4 regions of the Methylobacterium sp. AC315 genome follow, and region 4 is predicted to be linked to each of the others. Evidence: riboswitches for the same ligand, from Rfam matches in the RefSeq annotation. Region 4 holds a riboswitch; each other region holds the start of a gene.

Region 1 (4,006 bases), on a different contig from region 4:
TGCGCAACCTGGAGCCGTGTCGCGGCGACCTGGGACCAGGCCTTGGACATTGACTCGTTTCGAACATTCCGCTCGCGCCTGCGCACGGCGGCGATGTCGAACTGCTTCTGCATCTCCATCATCATTTCCATGCTGTACCCGAACGCCTGCTCGATCTGGAAAGCCAGGTCGGCAGTCAAAGGGGTCTTCTCGGTGAGAAAGTCGGTGAGCGCGTGACGCGTGACGCCCAGAAGACCGGCAGCCTCCATGATGGTCAGGTTGCGCGGCTCGAAGACCTTGCGGCGAACAAACAGACCGGGATGACACGGATTTGCCGGTTGATGGACAGCGTTCACCTGGGACTCCTTCGTCGATTGACACAATCGTTTTCGGATGAGCGTTTTGATCGACTGATCGGAACTGCGGCAGACCTCACGGGCACATGGGCGCAAGCAGCGCTCCATCAGCAACATCAGAATCGCCGACTACCTCAGCCACCCACAGTCTTACTTTATTTTGCCGGTTATATATTTTATTGTCTTGCAGATCCGATCAAATCGTCGATATCAATCGGATTGCAGCATGTCAATCTCATCCAGATTTACAAATTTATTTCGAATAAATCAATAATTCGACTGTATTAATCTGCAAAACTTCAAAAATATGCATGATAATTTTGATCGCGATACAGCCTGAGCAAATGTCTCCGATGAAACACGATCAGGGTCGCGTGCGCGGTACCGTCCGATATGGAGAATGCCGATCGCCTTGGCCCGTGACGACGAACGATACCAAGGCATGGGGACTGGTCCCCCTGCGATCGTCACCCAGTCTCGCGCGGAAACGTGCCGAGGTGTTTTCCGGAGCCGTCCATCATGCGTCGCAAAGCGGTGCGTCCCGGCCAAGAAGCGACGACAAGGCGTGGAGGCCCGACCAATGCGCGTTCACCCCGCGTCGCGCAGGGGAGATCCGGTAACGGCCCGGCATCCCGGACAACCGGTCGCCACGAATTGAGCTCACCCAAACGCGTGAACGCGCTTGACGATTACCTGAGGCCTTTCGGTCGGGGTCTGGACGCCGGTCCGGCCCGCGAGTTCCCTCTCGACCTTCTGTTCGAGTTTCCGCGCGCGCGAGATATCGTAGTGGGTCTGCATCTCCATCAGCATCTCCATGCGGGCCCCGAACACCTTCTCGACCCGCAGAGCCAGTTCGGCCGTAAGAGCGATCTTCTCGTTCAAGAAGTCGGACAGCGTTTGGCGCGTCACGTTGAGCAGGCTGGCCGCAGCCATGACGGTTAGGTTACGCGGCTCAAGGATATTGCGGCTAACAAACCCGCCAGGATGACAGGGATTCTCTAATACATAAGGTGAATTCATAATGATTCTCCTACCAGGTTTTGCAAATTTGGCGAATAAGCGACAGAGCGGAAACCACTATTTTAGCCGATGCGCCGTCTTAAAACACCTCTGATTTCGGCTCGCAAATCTTACGCGACAGCTCAAAAAAAGTTCCTGAGTTGTCTAAAAGTAAAATAAGTAGATTTTAATTTGCTTATTTTCAAAATAACAACGCTGATATCTGGAAAAATAAGTTCAAATTCGTTAAGCAGCAAGTCATTTTAAAAAATACTATTACAGTGGAAATACAAAATTTTGCGCCATGCAGTCGGAGGCCCGTGATCCGTTAAGCATCGCGCGAGGCGATCGTGCGCCTGATCGCAGGCCGCCCACGCAGGGGGCCGGATATCCACACGCTTGACGTTCCACCGGCATACAGCCACGCTAGTCGGCGACGGTTCCCCTCGGGGATCAAAAGGGAACGCGGTGAGGGGCCTGCCCTGAAACCGCGGCTGTCCCCGCAACTGTGAGCGGCGAGTCCTTCACCACCACGTCACTGGGTCTCAAGCCCGGGAAGACGGTGCGAGGGCGGCGACCCGCGAGCCAGGAGACCTGCCGTCAGCCGTGGTCACACGCGAAACGCGTCAGGCGGGGTGTCCTGGCGGGTGTCGAGACGGCCGTGCGCGAGCGCGGTCGGCGAGGCCTCGTTCGCGGTGACGTGCCACAGCAAGCGCGCCCGCGTCCCGGTTCCCGATGCTTTCCCTTGTCGTGCCGATCCCGGCCGCGTTTGCACGCGGCCTGATCCTTCACCCGGGCCGCCGCGCGTGGACCGGACCGGATCAGACACGCATCCGCAATTGTAATGTTATTACATTGCTATTAGGGCATCTGAACCGGCGGCCGCCGCGCTCGGACCTATCCTCACCATGTCGCGATCCAAACTTCCTCGTCGCAGCCGGCGTAGACCGCTCTGCGGTGCCATGCTCACGCTCCTGGCAAGCCCGGCCGCAGCCCAGGAAACCGTGACCCTCGATCAGCTCTCCGTCGAGGGGGAGGGCGGCGTCAGCCTGACCCGCGCTGCGCCGACCGGGCTGAACCTGCGCACGCCCGACCGGACCGCGAGCCGGCTCGGGCTGACGCCGCTGGAGACGCCGGCGAGCGTCGATATCGTGTCGGGCGAGACCGCACGGCTGCGCGGCCAGGACACGATCGCCGAAGCTGTGACCCAGGACGCCACCGGCATCACCACGATCGCGGCGCCGGGCAACGGCAACGGCGCCTTCACGTCGCGCGGTTTCGCGGGCCCGAACTCGATCCAGCAGCTCTACGACGGCACACGCTTCTATGTCGGGGCCAACACGGTCACGTTCCCGTTCGACACCTGGAACGTCGAGCGTATCGAGGTGCTGCGCGGCCCGTCCTCGGTGCTCTACGGCGACGGCGCCATCGGCGGCGTGATCAACGTGGTGCCGAAGAAGCCGGTCTTCGTGCCGATCAACACCGCGCGCGCGGTGATCGGCACCGACGGCGTCGCGCGGCTGGCGCTGGATTCGGGCGGGGCGCTCGGGCGCGAGGAATTCGGCGACACCTTCGCGTACCGCCTCAACGTCAGCGGCAACCGCGCGGATGGCTGGATCCGGCCGGAGGGCGATTTCCGCAACCTCGCCGTCTCGGCCGCCCTGCTGTTCCAGCCGAGCCCGGACCTCGCCGTCACGGTGAGCCACGACCTCGGCTACCAGGAGCCGGCGCGCTACTGGGGCACGCCCCTGGTCGAGGGTAGGATCCCGGACCTGATCCGGTTCAACAACTACAACGTCCGCGACGCGAAGATTACCTGGTCGGATAACTGGACCCAGTTCAAGACCGAGTGGACGCCCTCGGACGACATCATCGTGCGCAATACGGCCTATCGGCTCACCAGCCGGCGGCATTGGCTCGATACCGAGCAATACACCTACAACCGCGGCACCGGGCTGGTCGACCGGGGCAGCTACACCGAGATCTACCACAGCCAGGAACAGGTCGGGAATCGCCTGGACGCGAGCGTCAAGGGCAACCTGTTCGGCCTGCCGAACGCGTTCGCGGTCGGGTTCGACGTGAACCACATCGACTTCCGCCACACGAACAATTTCACCTTCGACCAGACCACCAGCGTGCCGCTGATAGGCTACGATCCAGGATACTTCCCGCAGAACGGGCGGGCGCAGCCGGCCTACGCGACACAGACCAGCCAGGCCTCGGTCTTCGCCGAGGACCGGGTGATCCTGTCGGACAAGCTCTCGTTCCTCACCGGCGTGCGCCTGGACGTGCCGACGCTCCGTCGCGAGGATTTGCAGAGCGGATCACAGTTCGAGAAAACCTATCAGGCGCTCGGCTACCGGTTCGGGCTGGTCTACAACCCGACGCCGGACAACGCGCTCTACGCCCAGTACAGCTTCGCGACCGACCCGGTGAACAGCCTCATCACCCTGACGCAGTCGCTCTCAGGGTTCCAGCTCGCCACCGGCACGCAGGTCGAAATCGGCGCCAAGGGCCTCGCATTCGACGGCGCACTGGAATGGACGGTTGCCGGATACCGGATCGTCAAGGACAACCTGATCTCGACCGTGCCGGGTCAGCCGACCGTGTCGACCCAGGTCGGCCAGCAATCCTCGCAGGGCTTCGAGCTGGCGCTGGGCTGGCACCTCGCC
Region 2 (4,006 bases), on a different contig from region 4:
ACGCTGACGGGCGCGGACTTCGCAGGCCGGATGGCGGGCTTAGAGCAGACGCGGGCTTACCCCGCTGCCCCCTCCACGCCCCCTCCACGGCTTCTCAGCGCGGAGGGGTGAGATCCGGTAGCCATCCCGCACCCGCACCCTCGTCGGGAGGGCACGCGTCGTGACGGTGCGCCGGCACGGAACCGGCGCGCGAGCCGATTGACGGCGGGTACGAGGGTCACCGGCGCTTCGTCAGGCTGAAGATCGCGAAACCGGCCAATGCGGCGAGGCCCAGGGCGAAAGAGCGGTTGCCGTGCACGAAGTCGGCCGCCTGTTCCCCGGCCTGCCGGAGGTCGTTGCCCAGCGGCGATCCGGTCAAGATACGCTCGGCCCGTGCCTTGTTCTCTTCGCGCGTGTTGATCGAGACCTCAAACCCGTCGCCATGCCGCTCGATGTCGATGCTGTTGCGGGCAAACCCGGCACGGGCCAGGCGGTCTCGCGCCGATCGAGCGGCCTTCAGGGAAGGGACCGTTACCGAAGCCAGGGTGCTGTCCATCATCATGTTCTCCACGCCGCGCGGCGTACCGCGTCGGTGCCGACCGCGCTCTTCGGAAAGCAAACCCCCTGCGGCCGTTCAGGTTCGCGACGCCGCGACCCGGTGTCGAAGCCAAGCCGCAGGTGCCGCGCCCCGAGGGCCCACCGGAGGCCGGCACGCACCGCGAAGCCCGCGCGGGGGGCTCGCAGCCCGCCGATCTGATGCGGGTCTCGACGCGCCCGGCCCACGCCGCGCGCCCGATACGGATGAGCCCGGCGGCGGCCCGGAGTTCGCCCGGCCTCGCGCCGAGGCGCGTCGCTCCCTGGCACCGCGGGTGCAATCCGGGCCGCGTCTCGAAACAGATCGGGGGCCGCCCCAGGTGGACGCAAGACCGTATCCGGACGGATCGAACGCCGTGTCGAATCGCTGCGTTACGGTTTCCGGCCGAGCGGGATCGGAAGAGCGTGGAGGCGGCGCGTCCATCCCGGTCTGGGGCCAACACCCACTCGATCCGGACAGGTCCGGGTTCCTGGACGAGGCTGCGGCCAACCCGGGCCTGGCGCTCCGCCTGCGGGTGGCTCCGCACGGTGAACACGCCCGGATGGCCGCGCCGTCCGGTCCCTGGCAGACCATCGCGGTCTCGGCCGGGCTGCCTGCTGGCCGTCTCGCCGCCACCGCGCGCCGACAGGCCGACGTCCGGCGCTGGCTTCCGCAGCCACGTGGAAGAGATCCCGGATCCGGCCCCGGAAGGCGGCGCCCCGCTGCTGCCCGGGCGCGCTCATCCGCCAGAGCCGAAACCGTGAGCTGGCGAACCGGGAGGCCGATGTGTCCCTTAAACCACAGCGTGTGTAACGTTATTGCATTCTGTCGTTGAGGCATTGACCCCCGGGGGCGCGGTGGCGAGTATCGGGCGGCCAAGGTTCCCGCGGGCTTCGGTCCGCGGGCGAAGATGGGAATTCGGTGCGCTCGTACGGGCAAGGCCGAAGCTGCCCCCGCAACTGTAAGCGGTGAGTCCCTGCCGCCCGTGGTCACTGATGCGTCGCATCGGGAAGACCAGGCCGGGATCGTGACCCGCGAGCCAGGAGACCTGCCTCGGCGTGACGACGACCCTCGGGCGGGGTGCCCCGGCGGAACGCAGGGACGGCGCGGCCCCGTGGGCCCGTCGCCCGCACGCGCTCACGCTGAAGCCTCCGGCTCGACAACCATGAGTGTGCCGGTGCCAGTCCGCCCGAAGCCGACCACGACCCATCCCTCCGCGAAAGCCCGGGGCCCGCGGAGCCGTTCCCGGTCTCCCTTCCGCCGCCAGAGCCCGCGTGTCGCCCTCGCGGCGATCCTGACGGCGGGCTCGCCGGCCGGCGAGACGCGGGCGCAGGAGAGCATCGCCCTGGAGGAGGTCTCGGTCGAGCATGTCGGCGGCAGCCCAGCCCCCGGTACGACGGCCGCGTCGGACAGCATCGGCCTGATCGGGCCGACGCCGGGCTACGGTGCGACCCGGGCCGTCAGCGCGACCCGGACCCCGACCCGGCAGATCGACGTGCCGCAGGTGGTCACCGTCGCCCCCCGGGAGGTGATCAGCGACCTCGCCGCCACCCGCGTCGATCGCGTGTTCAACTACCTCCCCGGCGTCGCGCAGCAGAACAATTTCGGCGGCCTGAGCCTGTTCAGCTACGCCATCCGCGGGGTGACGACCTCGGAGATCTACAAGAACGGTTTCCCGCTCAATCGCGGCACGCCCCCGCCGCCCGATGCCCAGAACATCGAGCGGATCGAGGTGCTGAAGGGCCCCGGCGCCGGACTGGTCGGGCGCAGCGATCCGGGCGGGCTGGTGAACCTCATCACCAAGCAGCCCACCGCCCAGCGCTTCGTCGAGATGGGCACCCAGATCGATTCGTTCGGGCTGACGCGCGGGACGGTCGATGCCGGCGGCGCGCTCAACGAGGATGGCACGGTCCTGTACCGGTTCAACCTCGCGGCCCAGGGCGCCGGCAGCTTCCGGGACTTCGTCAACAGCGACCGGCTGCTCGTGGCGCCGGTGATCAGCTGGCAGGTGACGCCGGATACCCGCGTCACGGTCGAGACCGAGTTCGTCAAGAACCGCATCGTGTTCGACCGCGGGGTGATCGCGATCAACAAGCAGCTCGGCTTCCTGCCGATCTCACGCTTCCTGGGGGAGCCGGGCCAGAGCACCTATCAGACCAACAACACCCTGCAGGTGCGCGTCGATCATCGCTTCGACGACGCCTGGCAGATGCGGCTCGCGACCTACCTCAACACGGGCGACTTGGCGGGCGAGTCGGCCGAGGTCCGTTCGCTCGCCGCCGACAACCGCACCGTGGCGCGCGACCGCAACGTGCGCGACTACCGCTGGGACGTGGCGATCGGGCAGGCCGAACTGCTCGGGCGCTTCGACACGGCCGGGATCGGCCACACGGTGCTGCTTGGGCTGGACCGCGAGAGCACCGACAGCCGGACGCAGTACTTCCGCTCGAATTTCCGCACGAGCCCCTTCGCGCTCGACATCTACGCGCCCGTCTACGGGCAGGCGCTGCCGCCGATCACCATCCCGCGCAACAACCTGGAGCGGGTCACCAACACCGGCCTGTACGCGCAGGACGAGATCGTCCTTACCCCGGAATGGCGGGCGCTCGTGGGGATGCGGGTGGACATCTTCGAGCAGTCCTTCCGGGAGCGGGCCCCGCGCAGCCAGGTCGATCAATCGCGCGTGGCGGCCTCGCCGCGGGCCGGCCTCGTCTACCGCCCGATCCCGGAATTCGCGCTCTACACCAATGTCGGCACGAGCTTCCGCCCGAATATCGGCCCCGACGCCGCGGCGGTGACGCGCGGCACGCCGCTCGCACCCGAGACCGGCCTCGGTTACGAAGTCGGCGTGAAGTCCGAGCTGTTCGACGGCAACCTCCTGCTGACGGCGGCCGCCTTCCGGGTCGAGCGCGAGAACGTGCTCACCCCCGATCCCAACAACAGCGGCTTCTCGATCGCGGCGGGCGCCGTGCGCAGCCAGGGGTTCGAGGTGACCGCGCAAGGTCAGTTGACCCCCGAACTGAAGGTGCTGGCCGGATACGTCTTCGCCGACGCGGTGGTGACGAAGGACAACGTGCTGCCGGTGGGCGCGCCGCTGATCAACGTGCCGCGCCACTCGGGCAGCCTGCTCGCGGTCTACGAACCGCAGGGCGGCGACTGGAAGGGCCTCGGCGTCGGCGGCGGCGTGCGCGGCGTCGGCGAGCGGGCAGGGGATGCCGCGGGCTCGGGCTTCGTCCTGCCGGCCTATATCGCGGTGGACGCCCTGGCCTATTACCGCTTCGACAACGTCCGCTTGGCCCTCAACGTCGAGAACATCTTCGACACGCAGTACTACGAGAGCTCGCTCAACGTGTTCCGCGTGTATCCGGGCTCGCCGCGGCGCTTCACCGGCTCGTTCACGGTTCGGTTCTGATGGCCCGCAGGGCCGAGGAGCCCGCCGCGCCGCCGGATCCC
Region 3 (4,006 bases), on a different contig from region 4:
ATCGGCCGCGCTCAGAACCGGCCTGCGATGGTGAGGCGCACGGCCGTGGGCTCGGCCGGGTGGAACACGCGGTCGGTCAGGCCCTCGGCGGGCTCCCCGGGCAGGCGCGAGACGTAGGCGTAGGTGATCTGGTCGGACTTGCTGTTGGTCAGGTTCAGCACGTCGAGGGAGACGCTGACCCCGTTCTCGAAGGCGTAGCCGACCCGGCCGTTGAACAGGGCGGTCGGGCGCGAGCGGATGGAATTGTCCTCGATCAGCGGGCGCGGCCCGAAATACCGGAACCGCAGGGAGCCGAACCAGCCGAGCGGCGCGCCGAAGGTGATGCCGGCCGACGCGATGGTGGTAGGCGCCTCCGGCACCCGGGTGCCGACTGGGTCGGAATCGGAGAACCGGGCGTTGGTGATCGTCAGATCGCCCTCCAGCGACAGGAACGGCGTCAGCGCGTAGCGGTTCGTCCACTCGACGCCGAAGCGCCGGGTCGGGCGGCTCGGCTCCGTGGTGCCGGTGTCGCCCTGGAACAGGTTTTCGGACGCGAAGTCGAGCCGGAACAAGGCGAGGCTGGTCTCCAGCCCGGCGATCGAGCGGTTGCGCAGCCCGACCTCGTAGCCGGTCGAGGGCACCAGGAACGGCGCGCGGCCGATGTTGAACAGGGGGCTTGCCGGATCGACCGTGGCAGTCACCCCGCGCACGTCGTTCGAGTGGAAGCCGCCGCCGTAATTCACGTAGAACTCGGTGTCGAACCACGGTCCGAGGGTCAGGCCGAGCTTAGGATTGACGATGCCGTCGCGGGCCCGGCCCGAATTGGCCGGCGTGTCCGAGGCGACGCGGGCATCATAGCCGTCGGCGCGGAAGCCGAGGCTGGTGCGCAGCCAGTCGGTCCAGCGCACCCGGTTGTCGAAATAGAAGGCCCCGCTCGTCTCCAGCACCCGATCGTCGAGCACGCCCGAGCGGTATTGCCGGTTCGTCGTGTTGAACAGCCCGACCCGGATGCTGTCGGTCCGGGTCTGCACGCCGACCTCGTTCTCCATCGGACGCCCGAACAACGCGCCCTGGAAGATGTGCAGCGCCTCGCCGCCGCCGATGATGCGCTGGTCGAGCTGGTGGAACTGGTCGCCCGCGACGGGGTCGTTGAGGACATAAGTGAAGTCGTTGAACAGGTTGAGCTGCGAGCGGATCACGTAGGCCGAGGCCCGGGTCACGCCTGTGTCGTCGGTGCTGCTGAAGCGGCCGGACAGCGAGAGGCGGCTCGTATCCCCGCCATCCGTGGGGTTGATCGTGCCGTATCGGCCGATCAGCCCCTGAGCGACGGCCCGCTCGGGGATCTGGTTGGTGGCGGTCCAGCGGCTGGCATAGGCCATGCCCGTGACCGAGAAGCCGTCGAGCGCCGTGCCCTGGCTGTAGCGGGCGACGGTGCTGATCTTGCGCAGGGCGTCCGGGACCACCCACGGACCGTCGTAGACCTGTGCGTCGGCCGCGACCAGGAGGTTGCCGTCCCCGATCGGGGTCGAGGCGATGGTGAGCGCGCGCTTGTAGCCGAAGCTGCCGATGGCGGTGAGCGCGAGGTTTTTCTGGACGGTGTCGAGATAGTCGATCCGCACCGAGCCGGCGGAGGCGAAATCGCCGTCGCGTACGAAGTACGGCCCCTTGTGGAACTCCACCGCGCCGACGAGTTCGGGGATCAGGAAGTTGATGTCGGCATAGCCCTGCCCGTGGGCGTGGGTGCGCATGTTGAGCGGCATGCCGTCCAGGAACAGGGCGATGTCGGTACCGTGGTCGAGGTTGAAGCCGCGCAGGAAGAACTGGTTGGCCTTCCCCTCCCCGCTATGCTGGGTGACGATCAGGCCCGGCACCGCCTCCAGCACCTCGCCGGGACGCGTCACCGGCCGGCTGTTGAGCTGGGCGCCCGTGATCACCCCCGCGCTGGCGGAAGCCACGGGCAGGAGCGGGCCGCCGATGCCGGTCACGCCGCTGACATAGCCCGCACTCGCGGCGGCACCGCCCCGCGGGGCCCCGGAAGGCTCTGCGGTGACCGAGATCTCGTCGAGCGTCGCCTCGGTGTCCTGGCTCGGCCGGGATCCGTCCCGGGCGGAGGCCGCCGGGGGCAGCAGCGCCAGGGCCGTCAGCACGGCCAGTTTCGAGGGCGTCAAGCGCGGCACAGGACGGGACACGGGACCTCGGGCGACGGCAGTGGCACGTCACCGCGAACGAGGCCGCGCCGACCGCGCTCGCGCGGGCGTCCCGGCACCCGCCAGGACACCCCGCCCAGCGCGTTTCGCGTGTGACCACGACTGACGGCAGGTCTCCTGGCTCATGGGTCGCCGCCCTCTCGTCGTCTTCCCGGGCGAGGCGGCCCAGTGACGTGGTGACGAGAAGGCTCACCGCTTACAGTTGCGGGGGCAGCCGCGGATTCGGGGAAGACCCCTCACCGCGTTCCCTTTTGATCCCCGAAGGGAACCGTCCCAGCCACCTTCGAGCCAAGGCTTGGGTCCCGTCAACGTCCCGGCACCGGTTGGCGGCGTGTGTGTCTATCGGATGACACCGGGCCCTCGGCCGGCTCTCGTTCCAGCCGAACGAGGCCGCCGACCGGGGGACTCGTCCCTCCGATCCCGGACGGCTCCGGGCGATGCTACGCTAATGGTATCGCGAAGCTTTTCCGCCCGGACCTGCGGCTCCCGCTGCGGCTCCGGTCCGTCCCGCGAGGGGCCGCGTTCCAGGGCTGTCCGTGGTCCGCCAGCGCGGGCCGACCGGCGTTCGGGGCGATCCACGCATGCCGGCCCGCCACATCCTCGCCGCGAACGTGCACACAAGCTTGGCGCGTACAACGATCGAGAGTGGCGACGCCGGGCAGGGCGATCGCCCTGCCCCGAGGCCGGAGGACGGAGCGCTGATGCATGCAGGGTAGCGAGAGGATCAAGACCGTTTCGGGGCTGGTCGCGCTGGCGCTCGCCGGCGGCCTCGGTGCGTGCAACACCGCGTCACCCCTGACCACAGGATCGATCCCCGGCCGCAAGCCGTCGATGGTGGTCACCGACGCCGAGCGCGACTGCCTCGGCCGGGCCATGTATTTCGAATCGAACCGCAGCGACGAATCCGGTCTGCTGGCCGTCGGCACCGTGGTCATGAACCGGATGGAGGCCGCGATCTTCCCGGGCGGCATCTGTGCGGTGGTCGGGCAGCCCGGGCAGTTCGCCCCCGGCGTCCTGACCAAGCCGATGCAGGACCGCGACCTCCAAAAGGTGGCGGATGCCGCCGACGCGGTGCTGGCGGGCGAGCGTCACCCGAAGGTCGGGAAGGCGATGTATTTCCACACGGCCGGCCACCACTTCCCGTACACGAACATGCACTACGTGGCCGTAGCCGGCGGCAATGCCTTCTACGAGAAGCGCAACTCCCGCGCCGCCAAGGCGGAAACGCCGGCGCCCGCCGCCCTGTCCCCGACGGTGTCGAGCTACGCGGCCGGCCCGGCTGCGCCGACGCGTTAGCGCTGCGCACAACGATCCGAACGGCCTTGCCGGATCCGGATCGCGCTTCCGGCGCGGGTCCCTCCCCTTGCCGCAAGCCTGCGCCCCGGCACCACCCGCTCGCAGCGCGTGTCCATCCCGCTGCGAGCGTGGCCGCCCGCGACCACGCGGGCCGGCGGAAGCCGCCGCAAGCCATACATCGGGACGCGGCTCCCGACAGGGACGCGGATCGACCGGCATAGAACGAGGCGGTGCTGTCGATCGCACCATCTTGACCGGTCATGGCAGATGAAGTGACATCGCGCGCGGCGGTAAATCTGTTGATTGGCTCCGTGACCCGCGGAGGCGAGATTTACATCGACGGGCGACGCCTTAGCTTGTCGGTTAGAACTACCCACGAATCACGGATCTGCCGCCGATGATTGCCCACAGGGTAGCGCTCGCTGGTGCGGTCCTCATTCTGAGCATCGCACCGGCAGCCTCTCAGTTGCGCCGCCCGATGACCTGTACGGAGGACGTCTCGGTGGGGCTCGACGCGGCCCCCG
Region 4 (4,006 bases):
AGGGCCTCGGGATCCTCCGCGAAGGCGCCCGCGGCCACGGCCGGCCCGTCCACCACGGCGACGACGCCGTCGACGGTGACCCGCGAGCGGATGGCCGGCCACTGGAACGCCTGGACCAGCGGCTTCGGCAGGGCGAGGCCGGAGGTCTCGATCAGGATGTGCTCCGGCGGCTCGGCGCGACCGAGCAGGCTCTCGAGCGCCGGAACGAAGTCGTCGGCGACCGTGCAGCAGATGCAGCCGTTCGGCAGCTCCACGATGGAGTCCTCGGTGCAGCCCTCGACGCCGCAGGCGGCCAGGAACGACTTGTCGAAGCCGACATCACCGAACTCGTTGACCAGGATCGCCAGGCGGCGGCCCTTGGCGTTCTCGATGACGTGGCGGACCAGCGTCGTCTTGCCGGCCCCCAGGAAGCCGGTGACGATGGTGCAGGGGATCTTGGTCACGATGGTCATTCCGCAGCCTCCAAGGTGCCGGCCGGAAGCGGGCGGGGATCGGGAAAGGGCGGGATGCGGGCGATCACGCCGGTCTTGAATGCGGCAGGGCGCTCCCGCCAGGGCACGATGCCGTCCGGCGTCGCCGCGTAGGCGGCCAGCCCGTCCAGGATGGTCGCCGCCGACTCGGACGGGTCCATATCGCCGTAGACGTAGGTCCAGCGGGTCTCGGACGCGACCGCCACGGAACAGGGCCGCTTGCACACCGACAGGCACTCGACCCCCTCGATCCGCAGCTGCCCGGACGTGTTGCGCGCGCGCAGGGCCTCGAGCAGGCGCGCGCCGGCCCGGGGCCCGTCCGGATCGTCGCCCGGGCGGCGGCAGGTCGTACAAACGTAAAGGACGGTCTCAGGCATGACGGCCTCAGGCATGCACCGTCCCGCTTGCGTTTCCACGGCCGAAAGCCTGCCAGGCCCAGCCGAAGCCGAGGCCGATCAGCATCCAGAAGACGAAGCTGATCGCCAGCGAGCGCGCCGCGAACTGCGCCGCAAGTGCCGCGGGAAGCTCCGAGGACACCTCCGCAGCCTGCGGCGCACCGGCGACGTGCGGCGCCACGATCAGCACGAGGCCGCCCAGGATCGCGATCAGCGAGCGCCGGACCGTGATCAGGTACAGGCCCATCCCGGTGGCGGCGGCGGTCATCACCCACCAGGCCTGACGGGCGGCGAGCGGTGCCGCCTCGCTGCCCGGCAATTCCGGCGGCAATCCCAGGCCCGGGGCCAGAGCGACGCTGGCGAAGCCCGCGATCGCGAACGCGACACCGACCTGCCGCGTCGGCTCACGGCCGCAGGCCAAGATCACCGCACCGAGCAGGAGGGCGTAGCCGACCCCGCCCACGAGCGTCGCCAGAGCGGTGAAGGCCATCCGGGGCAACCCCTCGCCGGGCTGCCACTCGGGTGCGGCGTCCGGTGTGCCATGATCGTGCCCCGCATGAGCCAGCACGACCTGAGCCGACATGATCGGGAGCCTGCGCTCGGCCTGGTGCGTCTGCTTGGTCTCATAGCGCTCGGCCGCCACGATCAGCGGCGACGTCAGCGTCAACTCGAGGCCGGTCACGACGACGGCCGCGAGGAAGCCGGCGGCCAGGGCCGCCGACAGAAGCCGGATGATCATCCCTGCGCCAGGGGCGTCAGTGGCAGGGGAAGTTCTGGGTATGCCGGAAATCGTGCGCGGCGTTGTGCAGCGCGATCGCCGGCGAGAAGCCCGCCATGAACAGGAGGCCGAGGCCCAGGAAGGCCGCGAGCGCGACGGCAACCGGACGCTCTCCGGCGCGGATGCCGGTGGCGATGGGGGCGAGGGTCGAGGTGGTCATCAACATGTCTCCAGCCGCCCCACCGGCGGCATTGCGGGATCTCATCGTGACGGCAGGTCTCCTGGCTCGCGGCTCGGCGCGCCTGCCGCCTTCCCGGATCGCTCCGGTGGCCTACTGGCAGACGCTCGCCGCTCACAGTTGCGGGGGCAGCCGCGGTTTCGAGGTTCGTACCCCTCACCGCATTCCCTTTTCACCCCGTCTCCGGGGCACCGTCACGCCATCGTTGTAGACGCATGACAGCTCTCGCACAACGGAGGCCCGGCGGAATCGTTTCGGACTCCTGGGGTACGGCACGGATATGCGGGTCGGGCGGTGGCCGTGAGTGTCGAAACGCATTGGGGGGACGGACTTCGACGCGTCGCGACCGCCGTCGGCGCTTGGCCCGCGGCACCGGCGCCGTGTAACGGCCGGCGTGGACGATTCCGGCCCCTGTCCGATTCTCGAACCCTTGAGCGTTGATGTCGATGCGTACCTTGTCGCTGGCCCTCGTCGTCCTGGCGGCCACGTCCCTTCCGGTCCGGTCCGACGACAGCACCGCCGCGCTCATCGCCGGGGGGCTCGTCCTGGAAAAGGCCGGCACGATCGCCCTCGCGGCCGAGGATATGTACCTCTCCGAGCAGGCCGTGCAGATCGACTATCGGTTCCGCAACCTGACCGATTCCGACATCGAGACCACGATCGCGTTCCCGATGCCCGACATCACCGGTGACTCCGAGATGCTGGTTTCGCTCCCCGATCCGGCGCACGACAACTTCCTGAAGTTCCAGTCCGCGGTCGATGGCGAGCCCGTCGAATCGCAGGTCGAGCAGCGGGCGTTCCTGATGCGGAGCGATACACCGCCCGTGGAGATCACCGCTCGGCTCAAGGCGCTGGGGATCCCGCTCGTGCCAACCACCACGGCGACGGAAGCGGCCCTGCGCCGCCTCGGCGAGCGCCAGCGGCGCGACCTGATCGCGGCCGGCATCCTGGAGCGGCAGGAGCACAAGGACGGGACGATCGCGGATGCCCCGCTCTGGACATTGAAGTCGAAATTCTGGCGCCGGCAGGTCTTTCCCGCCGGGCGCGAGATCGCGGTGCGCCAGAGCTACGTCCCGAGCCTCGGCGGTCTCGCGAGCCTGTCCTACGGCGGGCCGAACCTCGACCCGGCGCAGAAGGCGCACTACGCGACCCGATATTGCACGGACCCGACCTTCGAGCGGGCGGCCCAGGCCCTGTACCGGCGGTCGAGCGCCGACGGCAGCCGGGCGTTCCAGGCCTACGAACGGTCCCTCTCCCACGTGATCAGCTCCGGCGGCAACTGGGCTGGCCCGATCGGCCAGTTCAAGCTGGTCGTGGACAAGGGGGATCCTACGACCCTGGTCTCGTTCTGCGGGGCCAACGTGAAGAAGACCGGCCCGACGACCTTCGAGACGGTGATGAGGGACTTCGTCCCGCAGCGCGATATCGAGATCCTGCTGCTCAAGACCAAGACGGGCGAATGAACTAGTCGGGCGCCCTCGCGGTGCGCCCATGGGCTTGACGCGTCGGGTTCGATACGGGCACCGCCGGGCGCGCCCTCCGGCCCCGACCTCGGCGCGTTTGGTCCAGCCCGCCTCGGAGACACGATGGCCCCGGAAGACGCCCCGACATCCGCCCTCGTCGATCTCGCGGCCGGCCGCGCCCCGCAGCGGGTCGTCGAGGCGGATAGGACCTGGCTGGACCTCGACCTCGGCGGCCGCTTCCCGGTCCGGTCCGTTGTCGGGATCCCGTGCGGGGAGGGTGGTTCGGTCGCGGAGGGCGCCATCCTGTTCTCGCAGGACGGCGTGACCTGGTCCGCACCGGGCATCACGTCCCGTCCGGTCGAGTCGGAGGCCGGCACGGTCGTCATTGAGGCCGACGAGCGCGCCTGGACGCGTTCCGTCCGCGTCGCGATGCCGGCCTCGTTGCCGAACGTCACGGTCCGGGTCATGTGCGAGGAGGCGGCGTTCGACCTGATCGCCCTGCGGGCCATGCTGGGCCTCGACGTGACGCTCCTGAACGAGAAGCCCGGCGCCAACGCCTTCACCGCCTATACCCTGGAGAGCAGTCCGGGTCGCACGAGCGGCGCCCTCGTGGGCGTGGCGGTGTTCCAGAACGGCGCATTCGGCAACTGCTTGATCCAGTACATCATCGCCCTGTCGGTCGCGAAGGCGCTGAACCTGAAATACGTGGCGGTTCCGAAGTT

What was found. Region 4 has a riboswitch for cobalamin ahead of AC0IY0_RS06250 (CbtB domain-containing protein). Riboswitches for the same ligand answer to the same signal wherever they lie in the genome.
Positions count from the first base shown of each region.
Region 1: it holds a riboswitch for cobalamin, as region 4 does, so the genes downstream of both, AC0IY0_RS00585 (TonB-dependent receptor) here and AC0IY0_RS06250 (CbtB domain-containing protein) in region 4, are expected to answer to the same signal.
Region 2: it holds a riboswitch for cobalamin, as region 4 does, so the genes downstream of both, AC0IY0_RS16020 (TonB-dependent siderophore receptor) here and AC0IY0_RS06250 (CbtB domain-containing protein) in region 4, are expected to answer to the same signal.
Region 3: it holds a riboswitch for cobalamin, as region 4 does, so the genes downstream of both, AC0IY0_RS25135 (TonB-dependent receptor) here and AC0IY0_RS06250 (CbtB domain-containing protein) in region 4, are expected to answer to the same signal.

Region 1 is NZ_CEEDEA010000001.1:120,031-124,036, forward strand. Features, by position in the region: gene AC0IY0_RS00575 (HigA family addiction module antitoxin) at 1-452, opposite strand, end outside; gene AC0IY0_RS00580 (HigA family addiction module antitoxin) at 996-1,355, opposite strand; cobalamin riboswitch at 1,755-1,950, shown strand; gene AC0IY0_RS00585 (TonB-dependent receptor) at 2,243-4,006, shown strand, end outside.
Region 2 is NZ_CEEDEA010000008.1:194,836-198,841, forward strand. Features, by position in the region: gene AC0IY0_RS16015 (hypothetical protein) at 218-535, opposite strand; cobalamin riboswitch at 1,415-1,623, shown strand; gene AC0IY0_RS16020 (TonB-dependent siderophore receptor) at 1,731-3,965, shown strand; gene AC0IY0_RS16025 (acetyltransferase domain-containing protein) at 3,965-4,006, shown strand, end outside.
Region 3 is NZ_CEEDEA010000025.1:9,407-13,412, reverse strand. Features, by position in the region: gene AC0IY0_RS25135 (TonB-dependent receptor) at 12-2,036, opposite strand; cobalamin riboswitch at 2,277-2,474, opposite strand; gene AC0IY0_RS25130 (cell wall hydrolase) at 2,892-3,482, shown strand; gene AC0IY0_RS25125 (hypothetical protein) at 3,880-4,006, shown strand, end outside.
Region 4 is NZ_CEEDEA010000003.1:214,860-218,865, forward strand. Features, by position in the region: gene cobW (cobalamin biosynthesis protein CobW) at 1-452, opposite strand, end outside; gene AC0IY0_RS06240 (DUF1636 family protein) at 449-847, opposite strand; gene AC0IY0_RS06245 (CbtA family protein) at 855-1,604, opposite strand; gene AC0IY0_RS06250 (CbtB domain-containing protein) at 1,621-1,803, opposite strand; cobalamin riboswitch at 1,838-2,032, opposite strand; gene AC0IY0_RS06255 (DUF4424 domain-containing protein) at 2,262-3,284, shown strand; gene AC0IY0_RS06260 (coagulation factor 5 8 type domain-containing protein) at 3,408-4,006, shown strand, end outside.